One region of the Pseudomonas agarici genome, then DNA from elsewhere that is predicted to be linked to it. Evidence: riboswitches for the same ligand, from Rfam matches in the RefSeq annotation. Region 1 holds a riboswitch; each other region holds the start of a gene.
What was found. A riboswitch is a leader RNA that binds a small molecule or an ion and turns the genes downstream of it on or off. The one in region 1 is predicted to bind cobalamin.
Positions count from the first base shown of each region.

Region 1 (5,236 bases):
GCAACCGGGCTCCTTGAGACTGGCCACGGCGATCGGCAGGGGATTCAGCCCAGCGTTGCGCAAACGCTGACAGAACACATCGATAAAGGCGGTATTGGCCGCCTGCAGGTGCGAGCGATAGAACAGCACTGCCGCCACCGGCAGGTCGACCTGCCAATCGGCCCGCCAGTCAGCCAGTTGCGCGTCACCCAGGCGCGGATGGTAGATCGCCGTGCGCGGCAATGTCCGCGGCTCCTGCCACGGATAGTCGCGCCCCAGCCAGGTACTGGCCAGGCAACGGTACAACTGCAAGGCATTGCCCAGACCGCCCTGGCGCAGGAAGTGCCAGAGCCGCTCGCCCTGTGCCGCCGGGACGTTGCTCAGGTCGCTCAGCGCCGGGTCGGGCCGGTCATCGCCCGGTACCAGGATCAACGTCACACCGCGCTCGGCCAGTTGCACCAGGCGCTCGATACCATAACGCCAATAGCCGATACCACCGTGCAGCGACAACAGAATGACCTTGGCATGTTGCAGCACCTGGTCGACATAGAGGTCGACCGATGCATGATTTTGTACCTGCATCGGATTGGCCAGACGCAGGCTGGGATAATCCGGCGACAATTGCCGCGCCGCCTCGGCGAGCAACGCCAGGCTGGAATCGCCGCTGCACAGGATCACCAGCTCGGCGGGCGTTTGTCCAAGGTCGGCGATATTGTCGTCCGAGACGAAACCGCCGGGCTGGGTCCTGAGCAGATGCATGGGATCAGGCCGTCAATGCGTTACGAAGCGTCGATTCGAGCAACGCGGCGTCCAGTTCCTGACCAATCAGCACCAAACGAGTGACCCGCGACTCGTCAGCACCCCAGGCGCGGTCGAAGTGCTTGTCGAAACGAGTGCCCACGCCCTGGATCAGCAGGCGCATCGGTTTGTTGGGAATCGCGGCGAAGCCTTTGATCCGCAGGATGCCGTGTTGCACCACCAACTGGGTCAGGGCATCGAGCAACAGGCTTTCGTCGGCTTGCGGCAGCTCGATGGAGATCGAGTCGAAGGCATCGTGGTCGTGGTCGTCGTGATCATCGCCGTCGTGGTGATGGTCATGGTGACTGTGGCGACCGTCGATATGTGCCTCGGAACCGGCGCCCAGCCCCAGCAACACGTCCAGCGGCAGACGCCCGCTGCTGGCTTCGATGACCTTCACCGCTGGCGGCAGCTCTTCGGCCACTTCCAGGCGGACCCTGGCCAGATCTGCGGGGCTGATCAGGTCGGCCTTGTTGAGGATCACCAGGTCGGCGCTCGACAGTTGGTCGGCGAACAGCTCATGCAGTGGCGACTCATGGTCCAGGTTCGGGTCGAGCTTGCGCTGGGCATCCACTTGGTCCGGGAACGCGGCAAAGGTGCCAGCGGCGACGGCTGGGCTGTCGACCACGGTGATCACCGCATCGACGGTGCAGGCACCGCGGATTTCCGGCCACTGAAACGCCTGGACCAGCGGCTTGGGCAGTGCCAGGCCGGAAGTTTCGATGAGGATATGGTCGAGGTCGCCGCGACGGGCCACCAACTCACGCATCACCGGGAAGAACTCTTCCTGTACGGTGCAGCACAGGCAACCGTTGGCCAGCTCATAGACGCGGCCATTGGCTTCTTCCTCGGTGCAGCCAATGGTGCACTGTTTGAGGATCTCGCCGTCGATACCGAGTTCGCCGAACTCGTTGACGATCACCGCGATACGGCGGCCTTGGGCGTTGTCCAACATATGGCGCAGCAAGGTGGTCTTGCCCGAGCCGAGAAAGCCGGTAACGATAGTGACGGGAAGTTTGGCCAGTGTTTTCATCGGATGCCCTTTGGCAAAAGTAGCGGGCATACGGGACGAAAGCCGCTGCCGGCAACGGGCGCGGAAAGCTTCGCCACCGGATCACCCCGCCCGGTTACGGGATCCTACGCTACCGCCCAGGCGAGTTTCGTAGAGTCCCTGTGAGAATCTGTCACGAGGCAGGTCTCCTGGCTTACGGTCGGGCGTGCGGAGTGACTCCGATCCGCCGATTCCCGCGCCTTCCCGCCAGAGGCAGTGGCTTTGCAGGGTTATCGAGCCGTCTACAGTTGCGGGGGCAGCCGCGGCTTACCGCGTTCCCTTCTTAGCTTCGGCCAGATGCCGAAGAACCTCGAACCTGCAAGGCTACGCAGTGCATGGGAACAGGTCAATCTCGGCGGCCGCTGTGGTTTAATTGCACCCCTTCTCTTGCCCTGCCAGCTTCAAGGAAACGCTGCCCATGAGTGCCACCGACACCACCCACGTCCTGGTTATCGGTTATGTCTGGCCCGAACCCCGGTCCTCGGCTGCCGGCGGGCACATGATGCAGATTCTCGAAAGCTTCCTCGAAGCCGGCTGGCGGATTACTTTTGCCAGCCCCGCCAGTGCCGGAGAACACAAGGCCGATCTACACAGCCTGGGCATCGACGAGCAGATCATCGAGCTCAACAACAACAGCTTCGACCGTTTCATCAGCGACTTGAAGCCGGATGTGGTGCTGTTCGACCGCTTCATGATGGAGGAACAGTTCGGCTGGCGGGTCGAGCAACACTGCCCAGACGCCGTGCGCGTGCTGGAGACCTCGGACCTGCAAGCCTTGCGCGATGCCCGCCAGCAGCAGCTCAAGGCACGCCTGAAGGCTGACCCGGACCTGAATGACTTCACGGCGCTGTTCGCTCCCGAGCTGAGTGAGGTGTTCCGGCAGATGAGCGACACTGACCTGGCCAAAAGGGAAATCGCCGCGATCTACCGTTCGGACCTGAGCCTGATGATTTCCGATCTCGAGATTCGCCTCTTGACCGAACAGTTCCAGCTAGCGCCGGCCTTGCTGCACTGGTGCCCACTGATGGTTGAGCAACCCACCACCTTCACTGCCTTCGAAGACCGCGCACACTTTATCAGCATCGGCAATTTCCGCCACGCGCCGAACTGGGACGCGGTGCTCTGGATGAAAACCACCCTCTGGCCGTTGATTCGCCAGCAATTGCCGGGGGCGCAGCTCCATATCTACGGTGCCTACACGCCACCCAAGGCGACCGCGTTGCACAACCCCGCCCAGGGTTTTTATGTGATGAACTGGGCCGAGGACGCGCTGCGGGTGATGAGTGCGGCGCGCATCTGCCTGGCGCCGTTGCGCTTTGGCGCCGGTATCAAGGGCAAGCTCGCCGATGCGATGCTCTGTGGCACGCCGAATATCACCACGCCGATCGGTGCCGAGGCCATGCACGGCGAACTGCCCTGGCCCGGCGTCATCGGGACCAGTGCCGAGGCCTTGGCACAGGCGGCGGTCCAATTGTATCAGGATCAATCGTCATGGCTGCAGGCCCAGGCAAACGGCAAGGCCTTGCTGGCGGCCCGTTATGACCGACGGCTTCACGGCCCGGCCCTGGTCGCACGCATAGAGCGCTGCCGGCAGCAGTTGGTACGGCATCGACGCGATAATTTCACCGGGGCGATGCTACGTCATCACCATCACAAGAGCACCCAATACATGGCCCAGTGGATCGAAGCGAAAAACCGCATAATCGGCGGGTCATGCTCGTCATGAAGCCGAAGCGAAGAGTTGACTGATTTCGATCAACTGCGGCTCCTGATCCGGTACCAGGACCAATGCCGAGCGCGGTGGCAGCCGCCGCCCTTCCGGTGATTGCATAGTTTTCAGGCTGAAATTCACGGTGATCAGGGTACCGTCGGCAAACACCGAGCGTTGCAGTAGACGATTGGCCGACAACACCTGGAAATCGCTCATACGCTCGACGAACAGGCGCTCGTGCAATGGCCGGAACACCCGATCATAGGCGCTGATGAACGGCAAGTCGCGAGCCAGTACTTGATCATTGAGGTGGTACAGCGGCGGCACCATGTACAGCAACTGCAACAGCGCCGTATGCTCACGTTCGCTGGAAAATTTCAACGAGCTGTATTCCCAATGGTGCGTGCTGACCAGGCTGTCGTGGAGCACCAGTTGATACAACGGCAGCCGGAACTGCACGGAGGTCACAAACCGCGCAATCGAAGGTTTAAGGGGCACCGGCTTGAAGTACAGGGCCGGAGTTTCCGGCGGCCAGTAGCCCCCCCGGTAATAGGCCGACTGCTTGTGCTTGCCGATATCCGGGTCCATCCAGGCAAACGGCTGGGTAGCGATGCCATGACTGTAGGCAATATGCGGTGCGTAGTGCGCCAATCCACCTTCGCTGCCCGTGACCAAGTCCAGGGCATGGGTTGGAAACAACAGGCGGCGAGTACGGGCTTGGGCATCCTCACGTTCACTGGTTTCCCGCCCTGGGGTGTAGTCCTTGAGTTCGGGGCCGGCTGCATCGACATCGAGGAAATAGCTGTTGAGACGTGCCGCTTTCGCCACTGCCGAGATCCTTCGTTGCGCGTAAGGTTCGACCAACCGAGCGTTGACATAGACACCCCGGCCACTGAAACCACGCACCTTGTCACCTTTGCTGTCCCGATAGCCGGCTGCGGCCAGCTCATCGCCCATTTGCGCCGTGGCCCAAGTCGCTCGCAGGTTCGAGGGGTGTGCACTACCATAGCTGTCGTAGACGGCAACCAGATAGCCCGAAGCCTTGGCCGCCTCCACCGCTTCGGGGTGCCACATGGCGTCACGCCAATCATCGGCGCCCAACCAGGCCTTGATCAGGCCGGCTTGCTGCAAGGCGGCTACGGTATCGAGCGACAGTCCGCCCCCCCAGCGTCGAGGCGCCACCAGCCACGGACCGAAGGCCTCGACCAATTGCTCGCGAACTTTATGCCCCCAGACCACGTTGGCCGCCGGATCATGCTTGCCCGGCAAGGGTTCGACCGGCACCAGCGGCAAGGCATGTGGCAACGCCGTATTGAGGGCACGGGTCACTTCGGTCTGGCCGAAGATCGAAACACCTGTTGGCCGAACCTGCGCCTCCAACAGGGCCGCCACGAAACTTTCCCGTGCGGCTGAATCAAACGCTTCCCACAACCGTGAGGCCAGATGCCGGGGATCAGCCCGGTGCGCGGCAAAAAATTTCAGGAACGCCGGCCAATCGGCAATATCCACGGCTTTCAAGGGGCCGGCGCCCCACAAGTAGATATGCGGGGCGCCGCCCAGCCTGGCGACCTGGGGCTGAAGTTCGATTTTCTGTTTCAATGAAACGAAACGGTCATGCTTGAGCAGCCACTCGCGATAAAAGCGTGCACCGTACAATGGATCCCGTGGGCCGATCATCACACTGACGGTATACGCCG
Region 1 covers NZ_CP014135.1:1,506,294-1,511,529, forward strand. Annotated here, with positions in the region: gene cobN (cobaltochelatase subunit CobN) at 1-738, opposite strand, end outside; gene cobW (cobalamin biosynthesis protein CobW) at 743-1,810, opposite strand; cobalamin riboswitch at 1,951-2,156, opposite strand; gene AWM79_RS06575 (glycosyltransferase) at 2,247-3,554, shown strand; gene AWM79_RS06580 (glycoside hydrolase) at 3,549-5,236, opposite strand, start outside.

Region 2 (5,236 bases), 1.1 Mb from region 1:
CCTGCGGCCATCACTGGTCCGGCATTCGGACTGTCCCAGGTGGGTCCCTGGCTGCGCCAGCATCTGAGTGCCAGGCGAGTCTTGCCCAGCAACGCATAAGTCAGCGCCACCAGTCGTGCGGGAATATAGTTGAGCACATCGTCGATCTTCGCCGCCGCCCAGCCAAAACGCTCGAAACGTTCGTTGCGATAGCCCCACATGGCGTCCAGGGTATTGCTCAAGCGATACAGCACCACACCGGGGACTCCGGCAACGGCAAACCAGAACAGCGCGGCAAATACCGCATCGCTGCCGTTTTCCAACACCGACTCGGTGGCCGCACGGGCCACTGCCGTGTCATCCAGCTCCGAGGTCTGGCGACTGACCAGATAGCTCACGCGCTCCCGCGCCAATTCCAGGTTTGCGCCACGAAGCGCCTGGGCCACCGGTACCACATGTTCACCCAGGCTGCGCATGCCGAGGGCACAATAGAGAAACAGGATTTCGATGACCCAGCCGATATAAGGCGCCCAGGACAGCGCCGTAGCCAGCACTGTCAACGGCACGACGGCCAGCAACCAGGCGGTCACACCATGGCTACGCCAGCCACGGCCACCGGCGTTGAAGCGTTGTTCGATGCGATCGGTGATACGGCCGAACGCCACCAGCGGATGCCAGCGTTTGGGTTCGCCCAGCAGCGCATCCAGCGCAACCCCGGCGACACTCAACAACGCCACACTCATTGACTCACTCCCCAATAGTTTTCGTACAACAGCTCACTCAGAGGGCGCGATTTCGCCCAGCCTTCCAGTAGGAGCATCGGTGCCGGGTAAAATGCCTGGACCGGCCCCAGGCACAACACCGCCACCGGCTTGGCCCCCTCCGGTAAGCCCAGCAAGTCCGCCAGTGCCTGTGGCTCGAACAGCGACACCCAGCCCATGCCCAAGCCTTCTGCGCGGGAGGCCAGCCAGAGGTTCTGAATCGCGCAGGACACGGACGCCATGTCCATCTCCGGCAACGTCCGGCGCCCGAAGATATGCCGTTCGCGACCGTCCATCAGCGCCGCCACCAGCACTTCGGCGCAATCGTTGATACCCTCGACCTTCAACTTCATGAACTCATCGGAACGCTCGCCAAGGGCATCGGCGGTGCGGACCCTTTCCTCTTCCACCAGTTGCCGGATCCGCTCACGCAGCGAGCGATCGCTGATCCGGATAAACCGCCACGGCTGCATCAGACCGACACTCGGCGCCTGGTGTGCGGCTTCCAGCAGGCGCGCCAGGAGTGCTGGTGGCACCGTACCCCCGACAAAGTGACGCATGTCGCGGCGCTCGGCGATGGCGCGGTAGATTGCATTTCGCTCTTCAATGGAGAATGTGTTGTCAGTCATGGTCTGCTCCCAGCGATCCGGCGCCCCGGTAAGCTCGCTTCCACACAGAGAGCGCCGACCTGGGCAAAGTTGATTGCTGCATCAGGTGCCAGCAACGCGGCAACCGCCCGAGGGTTGGACGGAAAGTAGAAGTGCACATAGGACGCAGTCGTCCGCCCTTCGCGGTACACGGCTTCCGCGCCGCGCCCGCCGTTGGGGCTCAGCCCGCGAGCAATCGGAGTCAGTTCGGTAGTGGTCAGCGAATGGTGATAGGTATGTCCGCGCAACAAACCTTCCGGCAACTCCACGGCCTGCAAGGCCAGGGCAGCCAGGCGTTTCTGCATCACCGCCTCTCCCGCCAACAGGCCCAGCAGCTCGGCGCGTCGACCGTCGACGTCGGTCAGCGCATCGAGCAGGTAGAGCATCCCGCCGCACTCGGCGAGCAAGGGTTTACCCTTGGTCTGGTGATCGCGGATCGCCATCAACATCGAAGTGTTTCGCGCCAGCGCCACGTGGTGCAATTCCGGATAACCTCCTGGCAGGTAAAGGCTATCAACGTCTGGCAGGCCGGCATCGTGAATCGGCGAAAAGAAGCATAACTCGGCGCCCATCGCCCCAAGCAGATCCAGGTTGGCACCATAGATAAACGCGAACGCTTCGTCACGGGCAACCGCAATCCGCACGCCAGCCAGCAATGGCTCGGCAGCGATCAGCGTCGGCGCGGCAAACTCGACCGGAGGCGGCAGCGCGACTTCGCAACTTGCGCCCAGGGCCTCGGCGGCAGCGTCGAGGCGCCGATCGAGGTCATTCAATTCGCTGGCTTGGACCAACCCGAGGTGCCGGCTCGGCAACTCGATCCCGGTCTCCCGAGAGAGCGCGCCGTACCAGCGCAGGCCTTCGGTCAGGCTACCTTCGAGCAACTGCGCATGCCGCAGCGTCCCCACGCGATTGGCCAATACCCCGGCGAACGGCAGGTCCGGTTGATAACGCGCCAGGCCCAGCGCCAGGGCACCAAAGGTCTGGGCCATGGCCGTGCCGTCGATGACCCCCAGCACCGGCACACCGAAGTGCCGAGCCAGGTCGGCACTGGACGGAGTACCGTCAAACAAGCCCATGACCCCTTCGATCAGGATCAGGTCGGCGTCACCGGCCGCTTCCCACAGCAAACGACGGCTTTCCTCGGCGCCGACCATCCACAAGTCCAACTGATACACCGGCGCGCCGCTGGCCCGCTCATGAATCATCGGGTCGAGAAAATCCGGGCCACACTTGAACACCCGGACCTTGCGCCCCTGATTGCGGTGCAGGCGCGCCAGCGCCGCCGTCACCGTGGTCTTGCCCTGGCCGGACGCTGGCGCGGCGATCAGCACCGCCGGGCAACGACGCGGCTGATTCATAGTTCGATGCCTTTCTGCGCCTTGATCCCGGCCTGGAACGCATGTTTGAGCAGGCCCATTTCCGTGACGGTATCGGCCAGGTCGATCATTTCCGGCTTGGCGCCGCGTCCGGTCACCACCACATGTTGCATTGGCGGCCGACCCTGCAGATCGCTCAGTACCTGGTCGAGATCCAGGTACCCGTGTTTGAGGGCGATATTCAGCTCATCGAGCACCACCAGACCGATAGCCGGGTTGCCGAGCAGCTCCCGAGAGACGGTCCAGGCGGCTTCAGCGGCGGCGATATCACGCTGGCGGTCCTGGGTTTCCCAGGTGAATCCCTCGCCCATCACATGGAACCGCACCTGCTCGGGAAAACGCCGGAAGAACAGCTCCTCGCCGGTGCTGCTGCGACCCTTGATAAATTGCACCACGCCGCACTGCATGCCGTGGCCCATGGCTCGGGCGAGCATGCCGAAGGCGGAACTGCTCTTGCCCTTGCCATTGCCCGTCAGGACCAGCAGCAAGCCGCACTCGTTGGGAGCGCTGGCGATACGTTCATCGATCACCGCTTTTTTGCGCAACATGCGCGCCAAATGACGTTCATCGCGATCGGGGGATGGGTTCATGACAGCTCTCCGTTGGGGCTGGATAAGGCAAACGGGGCTGGAAAAAACACGACCGCAACGGTCCAGCATCGCCCGCCGTGATGCTGTGGGATGGATCAGGCCGGTCTCCGGGCTCATGAGCTGCGCAAGCGCAGGACCGCGCGCCTTCCCGTGCCGCCGGCACAGTGGCGAAAAGCGTAGTCTTGACTCATTTACCGTTGCGGGGGCAGCGCCGGAATCGCACCTGTCGAAAGGGCTCACCGGCTTCCCTGTTTCACCCTGTCGACGCATCGCCACAGAGCACCTGAAACAAGTTGAGAAGGTTAGAGGGTTGAGGATGGAGCGTCAAATAAAGCCGCCACAACAAAAACACGTCCCCCTGAGCCTGGAAAATCGTCCAAGACACCCGCCAACAAAAACTGCCGCCAGAATTTGTGCTTTGGCGAGGACAGTTGATATCAAACAGCCATAACCCACTCAACAATAAAAAGAGAAACCCCCATGCAGGACCTGATCATCGGATGCCGGCCCTGCTCGACGCGATCAACGCCGCCAAAAGCTTAACCATCCTCATCATCTCAGGCTCGGTTGTCTGTTTGTTTCGCCATTCAACCCCCAACGGAGTCCGAGTCTGGAAGACCTACAGGGTATGGTCGACGACCTGCAAAAGACCAATAGCTACGCGGTGGCCTGGTACTTCCCCTATGCCTACCGCAAGCTGCACAACGAAGCCGACCACTACCATCCCGGCATCGCCCTGCTGTTCAAGGAGGCTTGAGCAAAAGGATTGAACCTGCGTCGACTATGCTTCTCTACTTCTAGACCCGCGTAAGCATCGACGGAGACTCAGCATGTTCCAGCACAAGCACGCTCTGATCATCCTGCTCGCCAGTGGATTGGCGGCTTGCGGCGAAAGTTCCACCCTGTCGGTGTCCGAGGGCACCGGTCCCTCTCCCAAGCTTACGGAACCGAACAAGACCCTCCTTCCCACCGTCAATATCGCCCCCGCCATCGGCTGGCCTCAGGGCGCCAAGCCAGTGGCGGCAGCCGGCACTCAAGTCGCCGCGTTTGCCGAAAACCTCGACCACCCGCGCTGGTTGTATGTGCTGCCCAACGGCGATGTACTAGTTGCCGAGACCAACTCGCCACCCAAGCCCGACGACAACCAGGGCATTCGTGGCTGGATTTCCCGTAAGGTCATGGATCGCGCCGGGGCCGGGGTGCCCAGCGCGAATCGCATTACCCTACTGCGCGACAGCAATCACGATGGGATCGCGGAAACCCGCACGACCTTTATCGACCAACTCAATTCGCCTTTCGGCATGACGCTGGTGGGCAATGACCTGTATGTCGCCGACACCGATGCCCTGCTGCGCTTCCACTATGAGCCGGGTGAAACCGTGATCAAGGAACAAGCGGAGAAGATCATCGATTTGCCCGGCGGCCCCCTCAATCACCACTGGACCAAGAATGTGATTGCCAGCCAGGACGGGGGAAAGCTCTACGTCACCGTTGGTTCCAACAGTAACGTCGGCGAAAACGGCCTGGACAAAGAGCAAGGTCGCGCTGCGATCTGGGAAGTCGATCCAGCCACCCGCAGCCACCGGATCTTTGCCTCCGGCCTGCGCAACCCCAACGGCCTGGCCTGGGAGCCGCAGAGCGGCAAACTGTGGACCGCGGTGAACGAGCGGGACGAGATCGGCAGCGACCTGGTGCCGGACTACATTACCTCGGTGAAGGAGGGCGGGTTCTATGGATGGCCCTACAGCTATTACGGCCAACACGTGGATGCGCGGGTATCGCCTTCGGACCCGGCCATGGTCGCCAAGGCCATCGCTCCGGACTACGCCGTCGGGCCGCATACGGCATCGCTTGGACTGACCTTTGCCCAGGGCAGCAAGCTG
Region 2 covers NZ_CP014135.1:2,611,917-2,617,152, reverse strand. Annotated here, with positions in the region: gene cbiB (adenosylcobinamide-phosphate synthase CbiB) at 1-722, opposite strand, end outside; gene bluB (5,6-dimethylbenzimidazole synthase) at 719-1,369, opposite strand; gene AWM79_RS11495 (cobyrinic acid a,c-diamide synthase CobB) at 1,366-2,745, opposite strand; gene cobO (cob(I)yrinic acid a,c-diamide adenosyltransferase) at 2,742-3,353, opposite strand; cobalamin riboswitch at 3,435-3,655, opposite strand; partial or broken gene AWM79_RS25985 (hypothetical protein) at 3,886-4,110, shown strand; gene AWM79_RS11480 (PQQ-dependent sugar dehydrogenase) at 4,184-5,236, shown strand, end outside.
Region 2: it holds a riboswitch for cobalamin, as region 1 does, so the genes downstream of both, cobO (cob(I)yrinic acid a,c-diamide adenosyltransferase) here and cobW (cobalamin biosynthesis protein CobW) in region 1, are expected to answer to the same signal.

Region 3 (5,236 bases), 120 kb from region 1:
CACGGCGCTGGGGCTGAAAAGCTTCACCGCGTGGATCGACTCCTTCAGCGAGGCCTTTCTTGACGATGCCGTGGTCGACTACGCCACCGACCGCATGGGTGGCCAACTGACCATCAAGGCGCCTAATGCCAAGGTGCCGATGGTCAATGCCGATAGCCCGATCAACGAGCGCATCAACTATTACCTACAAACCGAGATCAACCCGGGCTTGGCCAGCCACGGTGGTCAGGTGAGCCTGATCGAGGTGGTTGAGGACGGTATCGCCGTGCTGCAGTTCGGTGGGGGTTGCCAGGGGTGTGGTCAGGCCGACGTGACCTTGAAGGAAGGTATTGAGCGAACCTTGCTCGAACGTATTCCCGAGCTCAAGGGCGTGCGTGACGTGACCGATCATACGCAGAAAGAAAATGCCTACTACTGAGTTCGGTGACAGGGCATTCGCTGCGTTCGGTTGAATAAAAAACGGTGTCCGTGAGCACCGTTTTTTTAAGCGGGGCGGATAGGCCGGGTTCGCTCTTCAAGATAGTGGCGCAAGCGCTCCTGCAGATAGGGCACGCCCAACGGGTGCTCCAGGTACTCGGAAATCGACATCATCCGCCAGTACTGGCCTTCATCGCCAAACCGGATCGTCTCGATTTCCGCCCGTTCCAGTTGCCCCACCAGAAACCACGAGTGAGTATTGGGTTGGGTGACGCTGGGATAACGCCGGATCCATTCGATGCGTTCGGCGTCGAGGTGCAGGGAAAACTCTTCGTCCAGCTCTCGGAGCGCGCATTCGCTCGGGGTTTCATTGCCCTCGCGGCCACCACCGGCAAAGTCCCAATGTCCAGGGTAGGGGATACTGTCCTTCATGTCGCGCAGATAGGTCAACAGCTCGTCACCGCAGATCAGCGCCAGCTTGGCACCGGAAAACAATGGCTCGGACATCGGCGTCCTCCAGATCAAGGCCGATAAAGATGGGCGTGGCTGGCACGGTACAGCGACGAATCGCTGAAGTGGTCGCTGGCCAGTACGCGCCCCACCAGGATCAATGCGGTGCGGCGAAAGCCCTTGGCCTGGACCTTGCCCAGGATGTCCGCCAGTGTACCTTGAACCCAATCCTGATCGGGCCAGGTGGCGCGATGGATCACGGCAATGGGACAGTCCGCGCCGTAATGAGGGCGCAACACCTCGACGATCCTGTCCAGGTGCTTGATTCCCAGATGAATTGCCATGGTGGCCTGGTGTCGGGCCAGGCTGTCCAGCTCTTCGCCGTCTGGCATCGTGGTCTTGTCGGCATAACGGGTGAGGATCACGCTCTGGGAAATATCCGGCAGTGTCAGTTCGACACCCAGCAGGGCCGCGCAGGCGGCGGTCGCGGTTACTCCTGGAATGATCTCGTAGGCAATGCCCAGCTCGCGCAGATGGCGAATCTGTTCGCCGATGGCGCCATACAGCGAAGGGTCCCCCGAGTGCACCCGCGCCACATCCAGGCCCAGGGCGTCGGTCGCCTTGATCAGCTCGATGATCTGTTCCAGGTGCAGTTCGGCACTGTTGATCACTTGTGTAGCGCAATGACCTTCCAGCACAGCTTCAGGGACCAGCGAGCCAGCATAGATGATCACCGGGCAACGATGGATCAGGCGTTGACCCTTGACAGTAATGAGTTCCGGATCGCCAGGGCCGGCGCCGATGAAATAGACGGTCATAACACTCTCTGAACAGGTCTGCACGAGGCGCCACATGAACAACGTTCATGCAGGAGACGGGGATTATCGGGGGTTTTGCCCCGTCCAGGCCAGTGCAAAGGTTGCCAGCGGATGTTTCTGGCGTGAAATCAGCAGGCTCGCGGGGGCTGGTCCCAAGCGTTCGGCGAGGGCCAGCGCGGCACTTTCCGCGACGCCATGGCAACCGGTACGTTCGAAGGCCAGGTCGGAGCGATGGCTCAGGCGGGCTTCGTAAGGTGCCAGTTCAGCGGCACTGAAGAACAGCAATGGCAGGCTCAGGCGCTGCGCGAGTTCAAGTAGCCCTGGCTCATGCTGCTTGTCATTAATGCTGGCCAACCCTTTGAGTGCCTTGAGATCGATCCGGTAGACCTGCAGTGACTGCTCAAGCAGTGCCTGGAGGGTCGATGCGCTGCAGCCTTGCCGACAGCCGAAGCCAACCGCGAGGGTTGGCGTCGTCCAGGTTTCATTCATGCCGGGTAATGATCGTCGGCGTTACGGCGAAACCACCAGGCGCTGATCAGGCCCAGGGCCAGCCAGAACGTCGCGTTGGTCAACTGCGAGGCCATTTTGAACTGCGCTTGCAGTTCTTGCGGCGCGAGGCTGGAGTGAACTGGCGGCTGTGGCGCGCCGATCAGATGGGGCACCACGATAATCGCCACGCCCACCCCTTTGAGTACCCAATGCTTGCCGAAGACCACCAGGGCAATGGCCACGGCGGTGGACGCAGCGGCGCCCACCCACCAGATCTGTCGCGCCAGCAGGTCCGCGGCAGCGGTGCCAGGCAGTTCCGGTGGCAGGCCGAGGGTCGGTGCCAGGCAGAAAGTCGCATAGCCGGCCAGGCCCCAGAGCAGTCCTTGGGAGGTGCGCTTCGGTGCGCGCAGGGTGTAGAGACCCGCCAGCATCAGGGCAAAGCCGATCGCCACCACCAAGTTGCTGCCGGTCGTGGAGAGCAGGCGTTGCCAGCCGTCTTGCGGTTCCCAGGCTTCTTCATCATGGCTGTGGTTGTGGCGGGCGGCAGCGGCGTGTTCATGCATCTGGGCGGCGGCGGCTTTCTCATAGGTCTCGGCCTGGAGAATCAGCGGCGCGACCCAGAAGCTCTGCAGCAGGGTCAGCAGCAGCGCGGCCAGCAAACCGGTGAAACCTGCTGTTTGGGCGATACGCTTGATCATGTCGGTATGCTCATTATGTCAAGTCGTAGCTCAATGGCACGGGAAGGCGGAGCTGTGGCGGGTATCATGGGCGGCGTTGTGAACCGCTTCGATTGGTGAGAAACCAGCGAAATAGACCAGTAGTGCGCCGAATACGCTGGCGCCGATGGCGACGGCGATACGATGGATCGAGGTTGCCGCGGCAGCGTTCGAGTGGTTGGTGGTGGTGATTGACATGGCCTTTCCCTCTGAAACGTCAGCGGGCGGCCAGGCGTGAAAAAACCTCGGCGAGCAAGTGCCCGCAGGTTTCAACAGCGCCCGCCCACCGCAGGTTTGTTTTCGATATTTCCGGGCCGGTCTCCGGGCTTGCAAGGGGTTCGAGCCTGGCTTGAACCTGCAAGCGTCGCCTTCCCATGCCGCTGGCGGCACAGTGGATCTGACGCTTCTCTCGCTTACCGTTGCGGGGGCAGCACCGGAGTTGCCAGGCTCGATAACAATCGACCGACGCACCGGTTTCCCGTTTCACCCTGTGAAGGGCACCCAGAACAAGACGGACAGGAAAGCATACGGTTACCCGGCGAGTCAATAAAGCCGGTCGTAGGGCACGGGTTGTGTCGCTGCGGGTAACGGGTGCTTTGAATGACCCGGTTGTGGAACTTAAAGTGATTTATAACAATACAAATTCACATATAATCAGTAAGTTATATAATTAACTTAATTTTGTCCCTCAATTGATCAATAGAGAAAGGTTTGCCGATCAAGTGCATGCCTGTTGGCACCTCGATGCTTTCGGCATAACCGCTGGCAAACAGGATCGGTAGCCCCGGCCGGACCCGGCGCGCCGCTGCCGCCAGTTCTCGTCCATTCATTCCAGGCAGGCTGAGATCCGTCATCAGCAGGTCGATCGGTATGCCGGTGTCATTGATCAGCTCCAGCGCCAAATCGCTTCTACTGGCTTGTAGTACCTTGAACTCCAGTTCCTCAAGTACATCGACAATCAGCATACGGACAATTCTGTCGTCTTCTACAACGAGGATGGTGGAGTTTGCTGTGCACATAGTGGGCTTCCCAAAAAATGAAGGCGAGCAGGAGGATGAAGAACGTTCGCCTCTTGCATCAGTAAGCCGCCGATCGGCACGTTGGCGCCGTTGTACAAAAAAACGCGACCTGTACAAAGCTGACAGGATAGCGCTTCTCCTTGATGGAAGGCAGTACGAGGTCTGAAATTGCCTTCATAGTTGTGAGAAAAATAGATTTTTTTTTTGCAATTACGGCAAACTTCTTTACTTCAACACCCCGTCCGAGGCCCGACATGAACTCACCGTCTTCGGTTGATGAGCGCAGTTTTCGCACAATCTTGAGTCGCAACATTAGCTTGCCACTGGGTGTTGGGGTACTCAGCGCGGTGTTTTTCGTCTCATTGATCACTTATCTGCTGTCGGTGATCCAATGGGTCGAGCATACCGACCGGGTAATCAGCGGTACCAACGAGGCAATGAAGCTGTCTGTCGACCTGGAAACCGGCATGCGCGGGTTCCTGATCACAGGCGATGAGCATTTCCTCGATCCCTATGAAGTCGCCAAGCCGAAGCTCATCGCCGAGCTGCGCGGGTTGCAACAGTTGGTGGCAGATAACCCCCAGCAGGTCGAGCGATTCAAGCGTATCGAAGCCCTGCAAGAGGCCTGGACCGAATACGCGCAATCGATGATCGAGCTGCAACGTTCCGACGGCGACTATCGTGGAGCGGTGAAGGCCGGGCGTGGCAAGCGTCTGAGCGACGAGATTCGCAGTGAATATGAGAGTGCCGTCGACACCGAGCAGCAACTGCGCCTTGCTCGGAACGAGGATGTCAGTCACACCACGATCTGGGTCACTGCTCTCTACTTGTTTTTTGTACTCGGGCTGAGCGTTTTGCTCGCCTATGTGGGGCGAAAAGACTTAATAAATCTTTCAGGTAGTTACAGCAAAAATATCGCGTCGCAACTCAAGAGTTCCCAGCGTCTGGAGAAGCAGGCGTGGCTGCGTAGCGGCCAGACCGAATTGGCTGAGCAGATCCTCGGCCAACTCAGCCTCCACCTGCTGGGGCGCAATATCCTGCAATTCTGCGCCCGATATCTGGGTAGCTCGGTTGCCGCGCTCTATGTGCGCCAAGATCATGGGAGCCTGAAGCGGGTGGCGTGTTATGGCTTTTCCCGCGAGCAGGAGCAGCAGGAGCAATCGATCTATACCGACGAAGGCATTGTCGGTCAGGCCGCCAGCCAGGGGCGATTGATTCGCCTCGACGAAGTGTCGATTGACTACTTCAAGGTCAGCTCTGGTCTTGGTAATGGCTCGCCACGTAGCGTGCTGGTGGTGCCGATCACCAATGACGAGCAGGTCAACGG
Region 3 covers NZ_CP014135.1:1,389,343-1,394,578, forward strand. Annotated here, with positions in the region: gene nfuA (Fe-S biogenesis protein NfuA) at 1-418, shown strand, start outside; gene AWM79_RS06060 (NUDIX hydrolase) at 484-924, opposite strand; gene cobM (precorrin-4 C(11)-methyltransferase) at 939-1,685, opposite strand; gene AWM79_RS06070 (cobalamin biosynthesis protein) at 1,749-2,174, opposite strand; gene AWM79_RS06075 (CbtA family protein) at 2,171-2,872, opposite strand; gene AWM79_RS06080 (CbtB domain-containing protein) at 2,903-3,088, opposite strand; cobalamin riboswitch at 3,186-3,410, opposite strand; gene AWM79_RS06085 (response regulator) at 3,553-3,909, opposite strand; gene AWM79_RS06090 (response regulator) at 4,164-5,236, shown strand, end outside.
Region 3: it holds a riboswitch for cobalamin, as region 1 does, so the genes downstream of both, AWM79_RS06080 (CbtB domain-containing protein) here and cobW (cobalamin biosynthesis protein CobW) in region 1, are expected to answer to the same signal.